Regions from separate parts of the Modicisalibacter sp. genome, predicted to be linked through region 3. Evidence: predicted binding sites of a transcription regulator. Region 3 holds the regulator's gene; each other region holds the start of a gene.
The links. Region 3 encodes sigma-54, which starts transcription at its own class of promoters, with help from an activator protein. Its sites were predicted from a motif close to TGGCACNNNNNTTGCTNT; they were not measured.
Positions count from the first base shown of each region.

Region 1: glnL (nitrogen regulation protein NR(II)) is a predicted target of sigma-54. The motif match lies at 2,409-2,426, and genes of this name have one in related genera.
Region 2: ACTCB7_RS09055 (ammonium transporter) is a predicted target of sigma-54. The motif match lies at 1,348-1,365, and genes of this name have one in related genera.
Region 4: urtA (urea ABC transporter substrate-binding protein) is a predicted target of sigma-54. The motif match lies at 3,154-3,171, and genes of this name have one in related genera.

Region 1 is NZ_JBSREH010000013.1:45,754-51,264, reverse strand. Features, by position in the region: gene glnA (glutamate--ammonia ligase) at 133-1,542, shown strand; gene ACTCB7_RS04905 (DUF4124 domain-containing protein) at 1,673-2,269, shown strand; gene glnL (nitrogen regulation protein NR(II)) at 2,462-3,505, shown strand; gene glnG (nitrogen regulation protein NR(I)) at 3,591-5,000, shown strand; gene ACTCB7_RS04890 (hydroxymethylglutaryl-CoA lyase) at 5,275-5,511, shown strand, end outside.
Region 2 is NZ_JBSREH010000026.1:1,768-7,278, forward strand. Features, by position in the region: gene ACTCB7_RS09050 (DUF3141 domain-containing protein) at 1-1,118, opposite strand, end outside; gene ACTCB7_RS09055 (ammonium transporter) at 1,435-2,628, shown strand; gene ACTCB7_RS09060 (DUF533 domain-containing protein) at 2,645-3,007, opposite strand; gene ACTCB7_RS09065 (tellurite resistance TerB family protein) at 3,086-3,721, opposite strand; gene oadA (sodium-extruding oxaloacetate decarboxylase subunit alpha) at 3,831-5,511, opposite strand, start outside.
Region 3 is NZ_JBSREH010000041.1:86,978-92,488, reverse strand. Features, by position in the region: gene ACTCB7_RS12540 (KpsF/GutQ family sugar-phosphate isomerase) at 1-303, shown strand, start outside; gene ACTCB7_RS12535 (KdsC family phosphatase) at 346-903, shown strand; gene lptC (LPS export ABC transporter periplasmic protein LptC) at 908-1,492, shown strand; gene lptA (lipopolysaccharide transport periplasmic protein LptA) at 1,492-2,007, shown strand; gene lptB (LPS export ABC transporter ATP-binding protein) at 2,030-2,755, shown strand; gene ACTCB7_RS12515 (RNA polymerase factor sigma-54) at 2,880-4,289, shown strand; gene hpf (ribosome hibernation-promoting factor, HPF/YfiA family) at 4,416-4,724, shown strand; gene ptsN (PTS IIA-like nitrogen regulatory protein PtsN) at 4,736-5,224, shown strand; gene rapZ (RNase adapter RapZ) at 5,265-5,511, shown strand, end outside.
Region 4 is NZ_JBSREH010000025.1:10,243-15,753, forward strand. Features, by position in the region: partial or broken gene ACTCB7_RS08280 (BCCT family transporter) at 1-791, opposite strand, end outside; gene ACTCB7_RS08285 (acyl-CoA dehydrogenase C-terminal domain-containing protein) at 1,124-2,947, shown strand; gene urtA (urea ABC transporter substrate-binding protein) at 3,247-4,539, shown strand; gene urtB (urea ABC transporter permease subunit UrtB) at 4,670-5,511, shown strand, end outside.

The DNA of each region.
Region 1 (5,511 bases), on a different contig from region 3:
CCATTTTGGCACGGTGTCTGCATTTCGTTTGCCAGAACGGCACGTCATGGGCAATCCTGAAGCGGCGTGCTACAACGACGCTGGACACGCAAGCCATCGATTCGAGCTATCGGCTCATTTGTGGAGGACATCATGTCTGAGAAGACACTCGCCCTGATCGAAGAACACGACGTCAAGTGGGTGGACCTGCGCTTCACCGACACCAAGGGCAAGGAGCAGCACGTCACGATTCCGGCCGGCGCCGTCGATGAAGAGTTCTTCGAGAACGGCCAGATGTTCGATGGCTCCTCCATCGAAGGCTGGAAGGGCATCAACGAGTCCGACATGATCCTGCGCCCGGAGGACGGCTCCGGCTTCCTCGACCCGTTCACCGAGGACGCCACCCTGGTGCTGCGCTGCGACATCATCGAGCCGGCCACCATGCAGGGCTACGAGCGCGACCCGCGCTCCATCGCCAAGCGCGCCGAGGCCTACCTGCAGTCCACCGGCCTGGGCGATACTGCCTTCTTCGGCCCGGAGCCGGAATTCTTCATCTTCGACGAGGTGCACTGGAAGACCGACCTCCAGGGTGCGATGTACAAGATCACCTCCGAGGAAGGCGCCTGGGCCACCGATTCCACCAGCGTGGAAGGCGGCAACCTGGGTCACCGCCCGCGGGTCAAGGGCGGCTACTTCCCGGTACCGCCGGTGGACAGCTTCCACGACATCCGCAGCGCGATGTGCAACACCCTGGAGGCGATCGGCCAGGCGGTGGAAGTCCATCACCACGAGGTGTCCAACGCCGGCCAGAACGAGATCGGCGTGAAGTTCAACACCCTGGTCAAGAAGGCCGACGAGGTCCAGCAGCTGAAGTACGTGGTCCACAACGTGGCCCACGCCTACGGCAAGACCGCGACCTTCATGCCCAAGCCGATCGTCGGCGACAACGGCTCCGGCATGCACGTCCACCAGTCCTTCTGGAAGGACGGCACCAACCAGTTCGCCGGTGACGAGTACGCCGGCCTGTCCGAGATGGCGCTGTACTACATCGGCGGCATCATCAAGCACGCGCGGGCCCTGAACGCCTTCACCAACGCCTCCACCAACTCCTACAAGCGTCTGGTGCCGGGCTTCGAGGCGCCGGTCATGCTCGCCTACAGCGCGCGCAACCGTTCCGCGTCGATCCGCATCCCCTACACCGCCAGCCCCAAGGGCAAGCGCGTCGAGGCTCGCTTCCCCGACCCGACCGCCAACCCCTACCTGGCGTTCGCGGCGATGCTGATGGCGGGCATCGACGGCATCAAGAACAAGATCCATCCCGGCGACGCGATGGACAAGAACCTCTACGACCTGCCGCCGGAAGAGGGCAAGCAGGTGCCGACCGTGGCCAACAGCCTCGATCAGGCCCTGGAAGCCCTGGACAACGACCGGGCCTTCCTCACCGAAGGCGGCGTGTTCACCGACGACATGATCGATGCCTACATCGAGCTCAAGGAAGAAGACGTCCAGCGCCTGCGCATGGCGACGCATCCGGTGGAGTTCGACCTCTACTACAGCTGCTGATCCCGCCTCCGGCCGGCGCGGTGCGCCGGGCGTGTCGCGACATGGAGCCCGCCAATCGGCGGGCTCTTTGTTTGCGTTACACTCGGACGAGACACGCGGCCGTGTCGTCACGCCATCAAGGAGGGCTCCCATGAACCGCTGCCTGCCGGCCATGCTGCTGGCCGTCTGCCTAGTAGCGGGTGCGGCACCGAGCGTCGTTTCGGCGGCCAGCGTCTATCGCACCACCGATGCCCAGGGCAATGCGGTCTTCACCGACCGACCGGTGGAACAGGGCGAGCGTGTCGAGCTGGAGCCGCTGAGCGTGCTGCCATCCGCCCCCGTGCGCGAACCCGCGGCGCGTGATGTCGAGCGCGAAACGGCCCGGCAACCGGCGAGTGCCGACACGCCGTTCATGCCCTACACCACCTTCCGCATCGAACAGCCCGAGGATGGCGAGACGCTGCCTACCGGCGCCGCCGGCAACGTGCAGGTGGCGCTGGCCATCGAGCCCGCCCTGCGGCCGGACCACAAGGTCCGCCTGCTCGTCGATGGCCGGGTCAGCCAGTCGGCGCTGCACGCGCGCGTGTTCATGCTCACGGATCTGGTGCGTGGCGAGCACACCCTGCAGGCGGAGCTGCTCGACGCCCAGGGCCGGGTGCGCCATCGCAGTGCGCCGGTGACCCTCTACGTGCAGCGCGCCAGCGTCCATCTGCCTGCCAACCCCAACAATCCCGCCCGGTCGCCCTGAGCGGCGGCTTGCTGTTCACCACACTCGACACACCGATTTCGCCACCTTGGCACAGCCCTGCACGAGCAAATGCACCATAATGGTGCGTCAAGGGGCGCGCCATCGGCGTTCATCCCGCTGAATGCCGGGTTTCCCGGCATGGCGCGCTTCTTGCAGTCCTTGTCGTGACACATCCCGCACGGGAGAGCGCCCATGTATCAACGCCTGCTGGAGAACCTGACCACCGCCGTCGTCTATCTGGACGACGCCCTGCGCGTACGCTGGCTGAACCCGGCCGCCGAGGCGCTGCTGGCGGTCAGCGAGAGCCGGGTCAGGGGCACACGCCTGGACTGTCTGGAAGGCGACGGCGGCGCCATCGCGGCGGTGCTGACCAAGGCGCTGGAGGCCCGGCATCCCTTTACCCAGCGTGAGGCCGTACTGCTGCCCGCCGGGACGGAACCGGTCACGGTGGACTTCACGGCCACGCCGCTGTCGGACCGGGAGTTGCTGCTCGAGATCGAGCCCCGCGACCGGCTGATACGTATCTCCCGGGAGGAGGCGCTGATCACCCGTCAGGAGACCATCAAGGTGCTCTCGCGGGGGCTGGCCCACGAGATCAAGAATCCGCTGGGCGGCATCCGCGGTGCCGCCCAGCTGCTCGAGCGCGACCTGCCGGACCCGCAGCTGGCCGAGTTTACCCGGGTGATCGTCGAGGAAGCCGACCGTCTGCGTGACCTGGTCGACCGCATGCTCGGCCCCAATCGCCCCGCCGGGCACGAGCCGCTCAACATCCACAAGGTACTCGAGCGGGTACGGGCGCTGCTCGAGGCCGAGCACCCGCGGGTCGATTATGCACGCGACTACGACCCCAGCCTGCCGGACCTGCACGGCGACGAGGCGCAGCTGATCCAGGCGGTGCTCAACGTCGCCCGCAACGCCGTGCAGGCCCTGGAGGAGAGCGCCGTCGACGCGCCACGCCTGACGCTGCGTACCCGGGCCCGGCGCCAGTTCACCCTGGGCGCCGAGCGCCATCGGCTGGTCTGTGAGGTGGCGGTGATCGACAACGGCCCCGGGATTCCCCCCGCGCTCCAGGAGACGCTGTTCTATCCGATGGTCTCGGGACGTGCCGAGGGCAGCGGGCTGGGGTTGTCGATCGCCCAGTCGATCCTGCACCAGCACCAGGGACTGGTCGAGTGCGACTCGCAGCCCGGTTGCACGGAATTCCGCCTGCTGATCCCGCTGGCGTGTTCCGCATGAACCGGCCGGCGTCCCATCGCGCCGCCGGTGCGCCTCTCGTGACCTGCGCCGGAGGCGCCCCCACTGTTACCCGCTGGAGGGCTTTATGACCGACGCCGCTCGTATCGTCATCGTCGACGACGACCGTGCCATTCGCTGGGTGCTGGAGCGCGCCCTGGCCCAGCCCGACCTGGACGTGACCAGCTTCGACCGCGCCGACACCGCGCTGGAAAGCCTGCTGCGCCAGCCGCCGGACGTGCTGCTCACCGATATCCGCATGCCGGGGCTGGATGGCCTGGACCTGATGGCACGGCTGCGCGAGAGTCATCCGGACCTGCCGGTGATCGTGATGACCGCGCATTCCGACCTGGACAGCGCGGTGGCTTCCTACCAGGGTGGCGCCTTCGAGTACCTGCCCAAGCCCTTCGATGTCGATGAGGCGCTGGCGCTGGTGCGCCGCGCCGTGGCGCATGCTCGCGAGCGCCAGGCGCCGGCCAGCGCGCCGGAGGGGCTGACTGCCGAGATCATCGGTGAGGCGCCGGCGATGCAGGAGGTGTTCCGCGCCATCGGGCGGCTCTCGCAGTCGCACATCACCGTGCTGATCAACGGCGAGTCGGGGACCGGCAAGGAACGGGTCGCCCAGGCGCTGCACCAGCACAGCCCGCGCAAGGCGAACCCGTTCATCGCCCTGAACATGGCGGCGATCCCCAAGGACCTGATGGAGTCCGAGCTGTTCGGTCACGAGAAGGGCGCCTTCACCGGCGCCTCGGCGCAGCGCCGCGGGCGCTTCGAGCAGGCCGACGGCGGCACGCTGTTCCTCGACGAGATCGGCGACATGCCGCCCGATACCCAGACCCGCCTGCTGCGCGTGCTGGCCGACGGCGAGTTCTATCGTGTCGGCGGCCACACCCCGGTCAAGGTCGACGTGCGGATCATCGCTGCCACCCACCAGAACCTTGAGAAACTGGTCGAGGACGGCCGCTTCCGCGAGGACCTGTTCCATCGTCTCAACGTGATTCGCGTGCATCTGCCGCGGCTCGCCGAACGGCGCGAGGACATCCCGCGGCTGGCCCAGCACTTCCTCGCCGAAGCCGCCAGGGAACTGGCCACCGAACCCAAGGTGCTGACCCGCGAGGCCGAGCAGCATCTCACCCGGCTGGCCTGGCCCGGCAACGTGCGTCAGCTCGAGAACACCTGCCGCTGGCTGACGGTGATGGCCTCGGGCCGCGAGGTACTCGTCGACGACCTGCCGCCGGAGCTGCGCGACGTCGAGGGTACCGAAGCCGCCGGCGGCGACTGGCGTGGTGCCTTCCGCGAGTGGGCCGACCGCGCCCTGGCCGCCGGCCACACCCACCTGCTGGAAGAGGCGGTGCCGGACTTCGAGCGCATCCTCATCGAGACCGCGCTCAAGCACACCGGCGGGCGCAAGGGTGAGGCCGCCGAGCTGCTGGGCTGGGGGCGCAACACCCTGACCCGGAAATTGAAGGTGCTGTTGCCGGCGCTGGCCGAGGAGTGAACAGCGACGTCGCCGTCTCATCCGTAGAAGTTGGAACGGCTGGTCTGGGGGCGCAACACCCGCTCTTTACCAGGTCCGGCAAGCTGAAGGTACTGCTGCCGGCACTGGCCGAGGAGTGAGCGGCGAGGTGTGAGAACAGGGTGGCGGGCAGCGTGGCGTAGTCCAGGGTTCCGGGGCTGTCACGAACGACCAAAGTCGCGCTTTTGCGACGCGGCTTGGCAAGGGTAGGCTCGTGTAACCAACGGCAATCCGGTTTCACGAGGTCGCGCCTGCCATGGATCAGTACCCGCCGATGCCCTCTCGGGTGAATGTCACCGAGGTCGGGCTCCGCGATGGCCTGCAGAACGAAGCGAAACATCTGAGTACCGAGGACAAGGTGGCGCTGGTGCGTGCGCTGGTGGCGGCCGGCGTCCGCGAGTTCGAGCTGACCTCGTTCGTCAGCCCGCGGGCCGTCCCCGCGCTGGCCGATGCGGCGGAACTGGTGGCGGCGCTGGACGATGTCCGGGGCGTG
Region 2 (5,511 bases), on a different contig from region 3:
TGAATGCAGTAGACGATGGTCTGCTCGTTGGCCCGGATATCGTCGGCACTGTCGTAGAGGTCGGAAATCCAGCCCAGCGCCTGGGGCGGTGGCGTGATGTCATCACCGCGAGAACAGAACACCACGATCGGCGAGCGGATGTTGCGCAGGTCGATGCGCCGGCCGTCGCGGGTGAGCAGCTGCGCGGTACTCAGGCGGTTGCCGACGAACAGGTTGTCGACGATGTACTGAATCTCCTCGCCGGCCAGCACCACGTGCCCGCCCCACCAGCGCTCGAACTCCAGATAGCGCTCGGCCTCGCTGTCGATGTTGGCAAACAGGCGATACTGCTTGCTCCACAGGGTGTTGGCCGGGTTGAGCTTCTCGAAGTTCTGCACCAGCCAGGCGCCGTCGAAGTTGCCGGCCCCCAGGTCGCTGGCCAGGGCCGTGACCCAGCTGCCACCGCTCATGCCGCCGGTGTAGCGCATAGGTGCCTTGCCGCGTTCGCCCGCCCAGTAGGACAGCGGCGCACCGGCGATGAGGATCGGTCCGAAGCAGGCAGGCTCCAGGGCGGCCGCCATCATGATCTGCCAGCCGGCCTGGCAGTTGCCGACCACCATGGGGCGTTCCGTGGTCTGCGGATGCCGCTCGATGACGGCACGCAGGAACTGGATTTCCGCCTCGACCACGTCCTCGACGGTCTGGCCGGGCACGGGAAACGGCAGAAAGCCGATGAAGTAGCAGGGGTGCCCGGCTCGCAGGGCCACGCCGATCTCGCTGTCCGGCTTGAAGCCGCCGATCCCTGGCCCGTGTCCGGCACGCGGGTCGATCACCACGAAGGGACGCTGGTCCTCGTCGATCTCGACCCCCTCCGGGGGCAGGATGCGCAGCAGTTCGTAGTTGACCGGCCGCGCCAGCGTCCGGCCGTCGATCAGCAGCTCCGCCTCGAAACCCAGCACCGAGGGGCGCGTCTGCTCCATGTGCTCGAGATACTGATTGCCCCGCTGGCGCATGACATCCAGGTAGAGCACGCTGCGCTCGAGGGTGTCTCGCCAGTAGTCGACGGCGGCCTGGCCCAGCCCCAGGGGGTCCCACAGGGCGGTCAGTGACGTGGCAAGCGAGGCATTGACGGGAAACATGGGTCGACTCCGGAAGTGAGTGCTGCACTGCAAGATAAGCATACGCTTCCCCCGCCGTCGATACAGCCCACCGGCTCTGCAAATTCATGCGCATTTCAGGCGCAGCCGGCGCCGCGCAAGGCACTCTTATGGTGCACTCCCGCAGTCCCAGAGCACCAAACCAGTGCATGGAAAGCATCGTTCTGGTGAGGCCTGACAACAACCCGCTGTTTTTAAATGGAAACAGGATTGGCATGTATCGTGCTTACCAAATGCACGGCGCCCGCGATCAGCCCCGCGACGTGCACCAGGAACCCACATAACGACACGACACGCCATGACCGACACGCCTTCCAGCTCCGACGTCCTGTTCCTGCTCCTCGGTTCCTGCATGGTACTGGCCATGCACGCCGGCTTCGCCTTTCTCGAAGTCGGTACGGTACGCGCCAAGAATCAGGTCAACGCCCTGGTCAAGATCATTACCGACTTCGCCGCCTCGACCGTGGCCTACTTCACGATCGGCCATTTCATCGCCTATGGCTCGGGCTTCTTCGTCAGCGCCCAGACCCTGTCGGCCGACCACGGCTACGGCCTGGTCAAGTTCTTCTTCCTACTGACCTTCGCTGCGGCCATACCGGCGATCATCTCCGGCGGTATCGCCGAGCGGGCCCGCTTCTACCCCCAGTTCACCGCCACGCTGCTGCTGGTCGGGCTGGCCTATCCGTTCTACGAGGGCATCGTCTGGAACGGCAACGCCGGTATCCAGAACTGGCTGACCCAGACCTTCGGCCGCCCCTTCCACGACTTCGCCGGCTCCATGGTGGTGCACGGCTTCGGCGGCTGGATCGCGCTGATGGCGGTACTGGCACTGGGGGCAAGGCGTGGCCGCTACCCTCGCCATGGCGCGGTGGCCGCCCACCCGCCGTCGAGCATCCCCTTCCTGGCCCTGGGCGCCTGGACCCTGACGGTGGGCTGGTTCGGCTTCAACGTCATGTCCGCGCAGACCCTCGACGGCATCAGCGGCCTGGTCGCCGTCAATTCGCTGATGGCGATGGTCGGCGGCATCCTGGCGGCCATGGCGCTGGGCCGCAACGACCCGGGCTTCATCCACAACGGGCCGCTGGCCGGGCTGGTGGCGGTCTGCGCCGGCTCGGACCTGATGCACCCGATCGGCGCCCTGGTGACGGGAGTGGTGGCCGGGGCCCTGTTCGTGTCCCTGTTCACACTCACCCAGAATCGCTGGCGCATCGACGACGTGCTGGGCGTATGGCCGCTGCACGGCATCTGCGGCGCCTGGGGCGGCATCGCCGCGGGCCTGTTCGGCCAGACCTGGCTGGGCGGGCTGGGTGGGGTCAGCCTGGCCTCGCAGCTCATCGGCACGCTGGGCGGCATCCTGCTGGCGGTCGTCGCCGGCGGCATCGTCTACGGCGGACTGAAGCGGCTGGTGGGTATCCGTCTCAGCGAAGAGCAGGAATTCGAGGGCGCCGACCTGGCATTGCACCGGATCAGCGCCACGCCGAATCGTGACTGAACAACCGCCCTTCCGCTCAGGCGGACGGCGGACCCTCGCCGCGCGGCGGGGCTGCCGGCGGCTCGCCCGAGGGCGACTCGAAGACCTCGGGCGGCTCGTCGGCGCCGGCCGACGTGTCACGCTCCGCTGAGCCGCCCGGCGTCGACGCGCCGGGCGCCGTGGCGGTGCCGCGCTGCCGTTCGCGCCATGCCAGGGCGCCCAGTCCGGCCACGGCACCGTACTTGACGGCCTTGCCCAGGGCGCTGCGGCCATGGCGGCTGCTCAACAGCAGCCCCAGCACACCCCCGGTCAGCACGCTGCGCGCATCCAGCCTGCACGCCTGACCACAGCAACGATCGAGCCAGCGGCTCAGCTCATCCTTCGCCTGCCTGTCATCCATGATGATTCTCTCCTTCGCGTCGATGAAGATACGTTTTTCACCCCGCACGGCGTGCGGGGCCATCATGCCCGGACGGCCTCAGCCGCCGTTCACGGTCCTGGCCTCGAGCGCCTCGATCACGTCGCCTCCCAACCCCAGCGAGGCAGCAAGCTGATCGAGCCAGGCCCGCTCCATCGGGTTCTGCACGTCGATGATGGCAACGCTGGCCAGGTACATTTCACGCGCCGCCTGGGGAGAATCAGCGTCCATCGCCAGCTGTTCGGCATCCAGCGGCGCCTGGAGTTGCTCGTCCACCCAGGCCAGCAACGGTGGGTCGGCACCCAGCGCATTGATCTGCTCGACCAGCTGAGTGCGCTCGGCGGCATCGATATGGCCGTCGGCGCGGGCGGCGGCGATCATCGCCTTGAGCAGCGCCATGCTGCGGGCCTCGCGGGCCTCGCCCTGCAACTGCTCCAGTGGCTCGCCGTCGTCGGGCACGGTCGGCTCGGGGGATTCCCGCTCGGCCTGGTGCGACTGCCAGGCGCGCCAGGCCAGCATCCCCAGTCCGGCCAGGGCCCCATACTTGACCGCCTTGCGGCCGGCACGGCGCCCGCGATGGGACCCCAGCAGAATTCCCAGGGCGCTGCCGGGCACCAGCCGGCGTGGATCCGGGCCCCGCCTGCCTCGACTGCCGGCCTGCTGCATCAACTCCTCGAGCACTCCTCTGGCGTTCATGACACGCTCCCGATCCGCCTGAAGATGCTGTCAGCATAGGTGATAGCCGCCAGAGACGAAAAAGCCCGGCATTGATGCCGGGCAACCAAGGGGTGACGAGCATGCCACGTCACTCGATCTCGATCAGTACCTCGCCGGGCGTGACACGATCGCCGCGCGACACGTGCACGGCCTTGACGCTGCCGGCGACCCGGGCATGCACCTCGGTTTCCATCTTCATCGCCTCGGTGATCAGCACGGCCTGCCCTTCCTCGACGCGGTCGCCCGCCGCGACCAGCACGTCGACGATGTTGCCGGGCATCGAGGTGGTCACGTGACCGGGCGCGGAGGCCTTGGCACGCCCCGACTCGCCGCCGCCGACATAATCGTCCTTGGCCTCGAAGACCACTTCCTCGGGCATGCCGTCCAGGGTCAGGTAGACCTGGCGCTTGCCGCCGGTGCGCCCCACCCCGGTGATCTGCACTTCGTAGGACTCGCCGTGCACGTCGATGACGAACTCGGTGGGCACGCCCTCGGTCACCGGTCGCTTGGCCGGCTCGGCGCTGGGCAGCGGTTCGGGCGCCAGGGTGCCGTCGCGGCGACCCTGCAGGTAGTCGCGTCCCAGGTCGGGGAACATGGCGAAGGTCAGCACATCCTCTTCGCTTTCGGCCAGCTCGCCGATCTCGCCGGTCAGGCGCGTCATCTCGGGCGACAGGCTGTCGGCCGGACGCCCCTCCTCGACCGGCTCGTTGCCGATGGCCTGCCGACGAACGGTCTCGTTGACCTCGGCCGGCGGATGGCCATAGCCGCCCAGCAGGTAGCGCTTGACCTCGTTGGTGATGGTCTTGTAGCGCTCGCCGGTCAGCACGTTCATCACCGCCTGGGTGCCGACGATCTGCGAGGTCGGCGTGACCAGCGGCGGGTAGCCGAGGTCGGCACGCACTCGCGGAATCTCGGCAAACACCTCGCGAATCTTGCCCAGCGCGTTCTGTTCCTTGAGCTGGTTGGCGAGATTGGACATCATGCCGCCCGGCACCTGGTTGATCTGTACCGAGACATCCTCGCGGGTGAACTCGCTCTCGAAGGCAGCGTACTTCTTGCGCACCTCGCGGAAGTAGTCGCCCACCTCCTTGAGCGCCTCCAGATCCAGTCCGGTGTCATAGCCGGTCCCCTGCAGGGCGGCGACCATCGATTCGGTGGAAGGATGGCTGGTGCCGCCGGCGAAAGCCGAGTTGCAGGTGTCGATGTGCCGGCAGCCGGCCTCGACCGCCTTGAGCTGGCACAGCGCCGAGAGTCCGGAGGTGGCATGCGCGTGCAACTGGATGGGCACGTCGACGGCCTCGCTCAGCGCGGCGACCAGCTCCTCGGCGGCATACGGCGTGAGCAGCCCGGCCATGTCCTTGATGGCGATGGAATCGGCACCCATCTCGACCAGCCGCCGGGCCTGGTCGACGTACATCGCCAGGGTGTGCACCGGACTGACCGTGTAGCACAGCGTACCTTGGGCGTGCTTGCCGCTGGCCTTGACCGCGCGCATTGCGGTCTCGAGGTTGCGAAGGTCATTGAGCGCGTCGAACACCCGGAAGATGTCGATGCCGTTTTCCGCGGATCGGGCGACGAAGCGCTCCACCACGTCGTCGGCATAATGACGGTAGCCCAGCAGGTTCTGGCCGCGCAGCAGCATCTGCAGCGGCGTGTTGGGCAGCGCGTCCTTCAGTGCGCGCAGCCGCTCCCAGGGGTCCTCCTTGAGAAAGCGCACGCAGGCGTCGAAGGTCGCCCCGCCCCAGACCTCGAGGGAGTGAAAGCCGATG
Region 3 (5,511 bases):
CTGGAAATCACCCGCAAGGGGCTGGGCTTCACCTGTGTGATCGACGCCGACGGCCGGCTCTGCGGCGTCTTCACCGACGGTGACCTGCGCCGCACCCTCGACCAGCACACCAACCTTCATGACCTGCGCGTCGAGGCGGTGATGACCCGGGGTGGCAAGCGGACTCACGGCCACGTGCTGGCCGCCGAGGCCGTCAAGCTCATGGAAGACAATCGCATCACCGCCCTGGCGGTGGTCGACGCCGACGAGCGACCGGTCGGCGCCCTGCACATGCACGATTTGCTGGCCAGCGGCGTGATCTGAACCGAACCGGCCCATCACGTCCACCGACACGAGGAGAACGCCATGGCTCTCGACCCGCGCCTCAACCATCCCCGGCTCGTGGAATGCGCTCGGCACGTCCGACTGCTGGCCCTCGACGTGGATGGCGTGATGACCGACGGGCGGCTGCACTTCCAGTCCGACGGCCAAGAGATCAAGAGCTTCAACACCCAGGACGGTCAGGGCATCAAGCTGCTGCGCCAGGCAGGCATCGAGGTCGCTCTGATCACCGGACGCACATCGCCCATGGTCAGCCGTCGCGCCGCCGCCCTGGGCATCGAGCACGTCTTCCAGGGCAACGACGCCAAGCTCGACCTGCTGCGCCAGCTGCTCGACACGCTGGGACTGACCTGGCAGCAGGCGGCCTACTGCGGCGACGACCTGCCCGACCTGGCGCCCATTCAGCGCGCCGGTCTCGGCATCAGCGTGCCCAACGCGCCGGACTACATTCGCCGCCACGCCGACTGGGTCACCGCTCGCTCCGGCGGGAACGGCGCGGTGCGCGAGATCTGCGACGGCCTGCTCGAGCTTCAGGGGCACTGGGCCTCGGTGCTCGATACCTATCTCCACGGGCAGGGCTGACGCCATGACCCTGTCGCGCCGGCGCCTTTCCACCCTGCTGCTGGGCCTGCTACTGCTCGGCCTGGGCGGCGTGCTGACGCTCATCGACCAACGCGACGTGGGCCTGCCCGGCCCGGTTCCGACGGGCGAGACCGGGGAACCGGACTACTATCTGGAAAACGCCCGCCTCACTCGCTTCGACGCCACGGGCCGAGCCTATCAGTACCTGACCACGCCGCGCATCGAGCACACCCCCGGGGACGACGTCACCCGCCTGGAGACCCCGCGGGCCCGCCTGGACGACAAGCAGGGTCGCACCTGGCTTGCCACCGCCGACAAGGGTAGGCTGGAGGCTGGCGGCAACCCGCTGGTACTCATCGGCCATGCCAGGCTCCGGGCGCCGGAAGAAGGCTGGCAGGCAACCAGTGATGTGCTCCATTACGATGCCGATACCTACCACGCCTGGAGCGACAGTCGCGCCACGCTGCGCCAGTATCGCCAACGGGTCAGCGGCGATCGGCTCGACGCCTGGATCGACACCGGCCGCATGCGCCTGAACGGCGACGTTCAAGGCTTTCATCCGCCGATCAGCCCACAGGGAGGAACCTGATGCGCCCCTATCTTGCCGGCCTCGGCCTGACCGCACTGGCCTTGTTCGCCCCCGGCGTCTCGGCCCTGGAGAGCGATGCCCGCCAGCCCATCAACGTGGCGGCGGACCGCCTTGACCTCGATGACCGTGCCGGTACCGCCGTCTACACCGGCGACGTCAACCTGACCCAGGGCAGCATGGTGCTCGAGGCCGAACGCGTCGAGATCGCGCGCAACGACCAGGGCGAGGTGACCCGGGTCACCGCCACCGGCGACACGCAGCGCGCCTATCTGGAACAGCGCCCGGCCCCCGACGACCAACTGGTGAAGGGCTGGGGCGACACCGTCATCTATCATGCCGCCGAACGCCGGGTCGAACTGATCGGCAACGCCGAGCTTCACCAGGCCCGCGACACCTTCAACGGCGCCTATGTCGAGTACTATCTCGACAGCCGCAAGGTCCAGGCCCGCTCCAAGGCGCAGGGCAGCGACGGCCAGCGGGTCCGCATGACCCTGACCCCCAAGTCGTCGCCGTGAACCCGCCGTCCTGAGGATGACCATGAAGACCCTTGTCGCCCGCCATCTCGCCAAGAGCTACAAGAACCGCCGCGTGGTCCAGGACATCAGCCTGACCATCGGCCAGGGCAGCATCGTCGGCCTGCTCGGCCCCAACGGGGCGGGCAAGACCACCTCGTTCTACATGATCGTCGGTCTGGTGCGCGCCGACGCCGGCGAGGTGACCATCGACGATCTGGACCTGAGCCGCGCCCCCATGCACCAGCGCGCCCGCGCCGGGATCGGCTACCTGCCCCAGGAGGCCTCGATCTTCCGCAAGCTCTCGGTGGCCGACAACATCATGGCCATCCTCGAGACTCGCCGGGATCTCGACAAGGCGGGGCGCAGGAAACTCCTCGAGCAACTGCTCGAGGAGTTCCATATCGATCACATTCGCGACAACACGGGCATGAGCCTGTCCGGCGGCGAGCGCCGCCGCGTGGAAATCGCTCGCTCGCTGGCCACCGAACCGGCCTTCATCCTGCTCGATGAACCCTTTGCCGGCGTCGACCCCATCTCGGTGGGCGAGATAAAGAGCATCATCCGCCAGCTGCGCGACCGCGGCATCGGCATCCTCATCACCGACCACAACGTCCGCGAGACGCTGGACATCTGCGACAAGGCCTACATCGTCGGCGACGGCCAGATCATCGCCGAAGGTAGCGCCGAGGCGATCCTGGCCAGCGAGAAGGTACGCGAAGTCTACCTGGGCCACGAATTCCGGCTCTGACCCTCCTTCCGACGAAACCCTCGACCGTTACGGCGCTTCGTGGCACGGTTATTGCTTAACTACTTGCAAGCCGTGAGGGGGCGGGATACGGTATCCCCGAATCCGTCAGCGAAGTAGGCACGTCATGGCTATGAAACCCACGTTGCAGCTCCGGGTCGGCACGCAGCTGACCATGACGCCCCAGCTGCAGCAGGCCATCCAGTTGCTGCAGCTGTCGACGCTGGACCTCCGCCAGGAAATTCAGCAGGCGCTCGAGTCCAACCCCATGCTCGAGATGGAGGAGGAGTTCGGCGAGACCGCCGTCAGCGATGCGGCCGAGGACGACTGGAACCAGGACATCCCGGATGAGCTGGCCGTCGACAGCGACTGGTCCGACACCTATCAGGACATGGCTTCCGGCAGTCGCAGCGACGAGGGGCCGGATCTCGAACGCAATGCCGCCGGGGAAAGCCTTCAGGACCACCTCACCTGGCAGCTCGCCATGGCCGACCTGAACGAGCGCGAACGCATCATCGCCGAAACCCTGATCGACGCCGTCGACGCCGACGGCTACCTGGCCGCCCCCCTAGACAGTCTCGTCGACGGGCTGCGCGCCCAGGGCCTCGAGGGGCTGCGCGCCCCAGAGGTGGAAGCGGTACTGATGCGCCTTCAGCAGTTCGAGCCCACCGGCGCCCTGGCCCGCGACCTGCGCGAATGCCTGCTTTTACAGCTCGGCGTCCTGCCCGACGACACGCCCCTGCTCCCTCAGGCCCGGCGACTGGTGCGGCAGTTCCTCGAGGCCCTGGCCGGCGACGACCGCAAGCTGCTCAAGCGCCGGCTGCGGCTCGATGACGACCAGCTCGACAGCGTGATCGCGCTGATCCGTACCCTCGATCCGCGTCCCGGCCAGGCCTTCGACGCCACCGGCAACGACTACGTGATTCCCGATCTGGTGGCACGCCACTCGCACGAAGGCTGGCGCATCGAGCTCAACCCCGAAGCCCTGCCCCGCCTGCGCATCCAGCCCGACTATGCCGCCCTGATTCGCCGCGCCGACAAGAGCGACGACAACACTTTCATGAAGCAGCACCTGCAGGAGGCGCGCTGGCTGATCAAGAGCCTCTCCAGCCGCAACGACACCCTGCTCAAGGTCGGGCGCGAGATCATGACCCGGCAACTGGACTTCCTCGACCACGGCGAGGAATCCATGAAGCCCCTGATCCTGGCCGACATCGCACAGGCGGTGGAAATGCACGAATCCACCATCTCGCGGGTGACCACCCAGAAGTTCATCCACACGCCACGCGGCGTCTTCGAGCTCAAGTACTTCTTCTCGAGCCATGTCGGCGGCGAGGGCGATGCGCATTCCAGCACCGCGATCCGCGCCCGGCTCAAGAAGCTGATCGGCGAGGAACCGCCCCGCAAGCCGCTCTCCGACAGCAAGCTGGTCGACCTGCTCGCCGCGGACGGCATCAAGGTGGCTCGCCGCACCGTCGCCAAGTATCGCGAGGCCATGGGGATCCCTTCCTCCAGCGAGCGCAAGCGACTAGCCTGAAGGGGCGCAGAAGCGTCCTGATCGACAGGGTCCGAACCATCTTCACGTCGGCCCTCTCACAGGGGTTTGCTAAGCTGCAAAAAGGGTTACAATCGAGCCACCACTCGCCGGAACAGGAGCGTGTCCATGCAAGCGAATATCACCGGCCATCATGTCGAACTGACAGATGCATTGCGTGACTACGTCAACGAGAAACTGACGCGTCTCGAGCGTCATTACGACAACATCACGACCGTTCAGGTAACCCTCTCGGTCGAGAAGGAACGCCACCAGGCTGCCTGCACCCTTCACGCCGCCGGTGCCGACTTGCATGCCGAAGCCGAGAATGGCGACATGTACGCCGCCATCGACGCTCTGGCCGACAAGCTCGATCGCCAGCTCGTCAAGCACAAGGAAAAGGCCCAGGCCCGCGCGCAAGGCGCCGGGGCCCGCTGACTCCGCCCATCATGACACTGGAAGCCATCCTGCCCCCCGAGCGCACGCTCTTCGCGGTGCCCGGGGGGAGCAAGAAGCGCGTGCTGGAATTCTTCAGCACCTTCATCGCGCAGAACACGCCGAGCCTGGACAGCCAGGAAGTCTTCAGCCGCCTGATCGGCCGCGAGCGGCTGGGCAGCACCGGGATCGGCAACGGCGTGGCGATCCCCCATGCGCGCAACCCTCACTGCAAGGCGCCGATCGCCGGCTTCCTCAAGCTGCAGGAACCCATCGACTTCGATGCCGTCGACGGCGAGCCGGTCGACCTGATCTTCGTGCTGCTGGTGCCCGAGGAAGCGGACGACACTCACCTCGCCCTGCTGGGCCAGGTGGCCGGCATCATGAACGACGCCGACATCCGCAGCCGTCTGCGTCACAGCGAAAGTCAGCGCGAGCTCTACGAGACCCTGCTCGACGCCATTCGCCGCCAGGAAGGCACATCCGGCGAGACGCTCGGCTAGTCGCGCTTCTCGTTCCACCGCCACCAGGAGAGCCGCCGCGATGCAGCTCGTGATCATCAGCGGTCGTTCCGGGTCCGGCAAGTCGATCGCCCTCCAGGCCCTCGAGGACCTGGGCTTCTATGCCATCGACAACCTGCCGGCCATGCTCCTCGACCCCCTGATCGATGAACTCCGACAGGACGACACCCGCCGCTCCAATATTGCCGTGAGCATCGATGCCCGCAACGTGCCCACCGCCCTCGAACGCTTTCCCGGGCTGCTGGAAACGCTGCGCGCCCGCGGCCTCG
Region 4 (5,511 bases), on a different contig from region 3:
AGGTCGCCAGACCGAACAGGGTGGCGAACACGGCCAGGATGTCGATGAGATGGCCCGGCCAGCCCCAGACGCGCTCACCCAGGATCGGGTAGAAGATCGAGCGCATGGTCAGCGGCAGGCCCTTGTTGTAGGAAAAAAGGGCCAGCGCCAGGGCGACCACGGCATAGATGCCCCACGGATGCAGCCCCCAGTGGAAGATGGTGGCGGACATGCCCAGTGCGATGGCGCCCTGCTCGTCACCCTGGGCGGCGCCCAGCGGCGCCCAGCGGCGCCCAGTCGGTACGCACGCCGTTCTCGACGGTGGTGCCGCCCAGCGAGGTGCCGAAGTGGGTCATCGGCTCGGAGACGCCATAGAACATCAGGCCGATGCCCATGCCGGCGGCGAACAGCATCGCGAACCAGCCGGCGTAGCTGAAATCCGGCTTGGCGTGAGCTCCGCCGATGCGCACCTTGCTCAGCGGCGTGAAGATCAGCACCACCGAGACGATGACGAAGATGTTGGCGGACAGCAGGAAGAGCCAGCTCAGGTGACTGGTCAGCCACTGGCGGGTACCGTTGAAGATCGGCCCCATCTGGTCGGGCAGCGCGAGGGTGATGATCACGAAGAACAGGATCAACAGCGACGAGATCGTGAAGACCTTGCCGTGCAGGTCGACATCGAAGCCAAACTTGTTGGTGGTGATGTTGTCCTGTCCGATCACGTAATCGGTATCGATGAGATTGGCCGGGCCTTCAGGGGCTGGCACGCCTTCCTGTGGCGGCTCCGGCTGGCTGTTGGTGTCTTGAGCCACGGGTTGTCTCCGTTTTTCAGTCCGAGATGCAATGTCGGGGATGATACCGCTCTCGACATTCCCCTTGCGTTCCCCATGCGTCGTTCGAGCGTGTTTCGCCGGCAGGGGCGGCGACTCGACAGGAACGCGCAAGCGTCAGGAATTATCCTGAATCAATAAATCCCTGCCTACCACCTTTCGGGAGAAATTGCGGCACAAAGATGGTGAAACCGGCCGTTCGGCGATGCGTCGAGGCAACATCGCGATGCACCGCCCGGCGAAGGTCGAGATGACGGCGCCGGCCGATCTGCGCTACATTCAAGCGACCGTTTGAATCTGCTGGAGTCCCGTTCATGGCCTACTATCAGGCACCCCTGCGTGACATGCGCTTCGTGCTCAACGAGGTTTTCCAGGCCGGTGACGAGTGGGCCGCCATGCCCGCCACCCGCGAGCTGACGCCCGATCTGGCCGATGCCATCCTCGAGGAAGCGGCCCGTCTGACCCGCGCCGAGCTGTTTCCGCTCAACCAGCCCGCCGATGCCCAGGGCTGTCGTTTCGAGGCCGGGCGGGTCACCACGCCCGACGGCTTCAAGGAAGCCCGGCGCACGCTGGCCGAGGGCGGCTGGTTCGGCCTGGGCGGCAATCCCGAGCATGGCGGCCAGGGCATGCCCAAGCTGTTGACCGTGGCCTTCGAGGAGATGCTCTACGCCACCAATACCGGTTTCGCCCTGTACCCGGCGCTCAACACCGGTGCCACCCTGCTGCTGGATCATCACGCCCCCGAGCCGGTCAAGCGCGTCTACCTGCCGCGCATGTACGCCGGCGAGTGGCTGGGCACCATGTGCCTGACCGAGCCCCACTGCGGCACCGATCTCGGCCTGATCCGCACGCGCGCCGAGCCCCTGGCGGGGGAGGACGCCGTCGGGCAGGCGTGCTACGCGATCACCGGCAGCAAGATCTGGATCACCGGCGGCGAGCACGACATGGTCGACAATATCGTGCATCTGGTGCTCGCCAGGCTGCCCGATGCCCCGCCCGGCACCCGGGGCATCTCGCTGTTTCTGGTGCCCAGGCGCCAGGTGGGCGCGGACGGTGTACTCGGCGAAGCCAACGGCGTCAGCTGTGGCGGTCTCGAGCACAAGATGGGCATCAAGGGCAGCGCGACCTGCGTGATGCACTTCGACGCCGCCGAGGGCGTGCTGATCGGCGAGCCGCATCAGGGCCTGGCGGCGATGTTCACGATGATGAACTACGAGCGGCTGTCGATCGGGCTGCAGGGGCTGGGGCTAGGCGAGGTCGCCGGCCAGAGCGCCATGGACTTCGCCCGTCAGCGGCGCCAGGGGCGGGCGCCGCAGGGCGCGGCGGAGCCCGACCAGCCGGCCGATCCGATCCTGGTGCACCCCGACGTGCGCCGCATGGCGTTGGACATCCGCGCCTGGAACGAGGGCGGGCGCGCCTTCGCGGGCTTCGTCGCCGGCCAGCTCGACCGGGCGCGCCTGCATCCCGACGCCGCCGTGCGCGAAGACGCCGAGGCCCTGGTGGCTCTGCTCACGCCGGTGGCCAAGGCCTTTCTCACCGATCGGGGCTTCGACGTCACCGTCGAGGCCCAGCAACTCTATGGCGGCAATGGCTACTGTGTGGAGTGGGGCGCCGAGCAGTACGTGCGTGATGCGCGTATCGCGATGATCTATGAAGGCACCAACGGCATTCAGGCGATGGATCTGGTCGGACGCAAGCTGTTCCGCAATCAGGGCGCTCTGGTCGCGCGACTCGTCGAGCGCGTCCGCAGCGAGCTCGATGCGCAGCGCGACCCGGAACTGGCCGATGAACGCCGGCGCGTCACCGAGGCCGTGGCTGGACTGGAGCGCGCCACGGCGGGGCTGCTGGAACGGGCCCGCGAGGATGCTTCCGAGCTGGGTGCAGCGGCGACCGGCTATCTCTCGCTGCTGGGACATGTCGTTTATGCCTGGCTGTGGTGGCGCATGATGACCACGGCCCGCCAGGGCCTGCAGCAGCAGGGGCCCTCGGGTGATTCCTTCTATCGTGCCAAGCTGGCGGTGGGGCGCTACTTCCTGACGCGCCTGTTGCCCCGGGTAACATCGCTGGAGCACGAGATCGGAGCGGGCGCCGAGACGCTGATGGCGCTGCCCGAGGACGCCTTTTACCCGGAGGAATGACGCGCTTGAGACGCCGCCCGCTGCAACCGGCGGGCATTTTTCCCTCTCTTTTATATAGCCTGCCTTGTTGTGGTGCGTGATCCCGTCAAGGCTGCTTCATTGTGGCGCCTGCCGGGTGTCGGTCCGAGAGCGGTATACCGGGATAGGGCTTTTCTTCGCTATTCAAGCTACTGTTTGTAAAGGGTGATCAGTATTTTTTGAAATAGTGGCACATTCCTTGCAATTGCGATGTCAAGGCGTCCGCCATAGTGCGCTCGCCGCTGGACACGACCAACAATCATAAGCGCAAGGAGATTCAAGTGAACGCAACCAAGCCCCATCGCTGGATCGCGGCCGGCCTGCTCGGCCTGGGAATTTCGGTTCCTGCCCTGGCTCAGGAAGACACCATCAAGGTCGGTATCCTTCACTCGCTCTCCGGCACCATGGCGATCAGCGAGTCGACGCTGAAGGATGAGCTCCTGATGCTGATCCAGCAGCAGAATGAGAAGGGCGGCCTGCTCGGCAAGAAACTCGAGCCGGTGGTGGTCGATCCGGCCTCCGATTGGCCGCTGTTCGCCGAAAAGGCCCGTCAGCTGCTCGCCAAGGACAAGGTTGACGTAATCTTCGGCAACTGGACCTCCGCCTCGCGCAAGGCGGTTCTGCCGGTCGTCGAGGAGCTCAACGGCCTGCTGTTCTACCCGGTGCAGTACGAGGGCGAGGAGTCCTCCGAGAACATCTTCTATACCGGCGCCGCCCCCAACCAGCAGGCGATCCCGGCCGTCGACTACCTGATGAACAACGTCGGCGTGAAGCGCTGGGTACTCGAGGGCACCGACTACGTCTACCCGCGTACCACCAACAAGATTCTCGAGACCTATCTCAAGGAACACGGTGTCGCCGATGACGACATCATGGTCGACTACACGCCATTCGGGTACTCCAACTGGCAGAACATCGTTTCCAACATCAAGCAGTTCGGCAGCCAGGGCAAGAAGACCGCGGTAGTCTCGACGATCAATGGCGATGCCAATGTGCCGTTCTATCGTGAGCTGGCCAACCAGGGCATCGACGCCGCCGACATTCCGGTCATGGCCTTCTCGGTGGGTGAGCAGGAGCTTTCGGGGATCGACACTGCGCCGCTGGTCGGTCATCTGGCGGCCTGGAACTACTTCATGAGCGTCGATACCGACGCCAACTACGACTTCATCGACAACTGGATCGCCTACAACGACGACGATGACACCGTGGTCACCAACGATCCGATGGAAGCCCACTACATCGGCTTCAACATGTGGCTGCAGGCGGTCAAGAAGGCCGGCTCCACCGACGTCGACGCGGTCAAGGACGCGATCATCGGCGTCACCGTGCCCAACCTCTCGGGTGGCTACGCGACGATGATGCCCAACCACCACATCACCAAGCCGGTGATGATCGGCGAGATCCAGGACAACGGCCAGTTCTCGGTGGTCTGGCAGACGCCCTCCACCGTGGCCGGCGACGCCTGGTCCGATTACCTGCCCGGCTCGCGTGACTTGATCAGCGACTGGCGCAAGCCGCTGGAGTGCGGCAACTACAACGTGGTCGAGAAGACCTGCGGCGGCAGTGCCGAGTAAACGGCCAGTCAGCCCATGCGAGTCGCCGGCCGTGCGCGTCACGGCCGGCTCCGATAACCTCCGGAACCGGCACGGCGCTGCCGTCGCCGGCTCCGCGACACGCCACGCGAAGGATTCCCGCATGACCCTCTTGCGGACCATCACCGCGCTTGTGCTGCTCGGCTGCCTCGCCGTCCTGGGCCTGGGCAATGCCCAGGCCCAGGACGCGGCATCCCCGCAGCAGGCGCCGCCCGAACTGCGTGCCCTGGCTGCCGATTCCTATACCGCCAAGTCCCGGGCCATCCAGGACCTCGTCGCCAGTCACGCCCCGCGCACGCGCATCTGGCTGCAGGCACTGCTCGACGGCAAGCTGCAGCGGCTCGAGGACGACGGACGCTTCGTGATCGTCACGAACAACCGCGGCCGCGACTGGACCGTCATCGACGCCGTCGACGACGCCCCGCTGGGCGAGGTCTCGCGGCGCCACATCGACCGCATCACCATCAACAACGCACTGCGCAATCAACTGCGCAGCGCGATGGCGATCCTCGACCTCGACGCCGATGACCCGGCCGAACGGCTGGCCAGTGCCGACCGCCTGATCGGCGAGGTCGACGACAGCCTGGCCGAGCCACTGAGCGAGCGTCTCGACGCCGAATCCGACCCGGATGTGCGCGCCAAGCTGGCCCAGGCGCTGGCGCTCTACCGCCTGCAGTCGGGCGACGCCGGCCAGATCGATGCCGCCATCGACACGCTCTCCGGCAGCCTCAACCCCACCGTGCGCGCCGCGCTCGGTCAGGTGGCCCGGGGCGACGGCGAGGCCGCCGCGGCGGCGCAGCAGGCGCTGGCCGGCATCGAGCAGACGCTCAAGCTCAACCATGCCGCCGAGACGCTCTATTTCGGCCTCAGCCTGGGCTCGGTACTGGTGCTGGCGGCGATCGGCCTGGCGATCACCTTCGGCGTGATGGGCGTGATCAACATGGCTCACGGCGA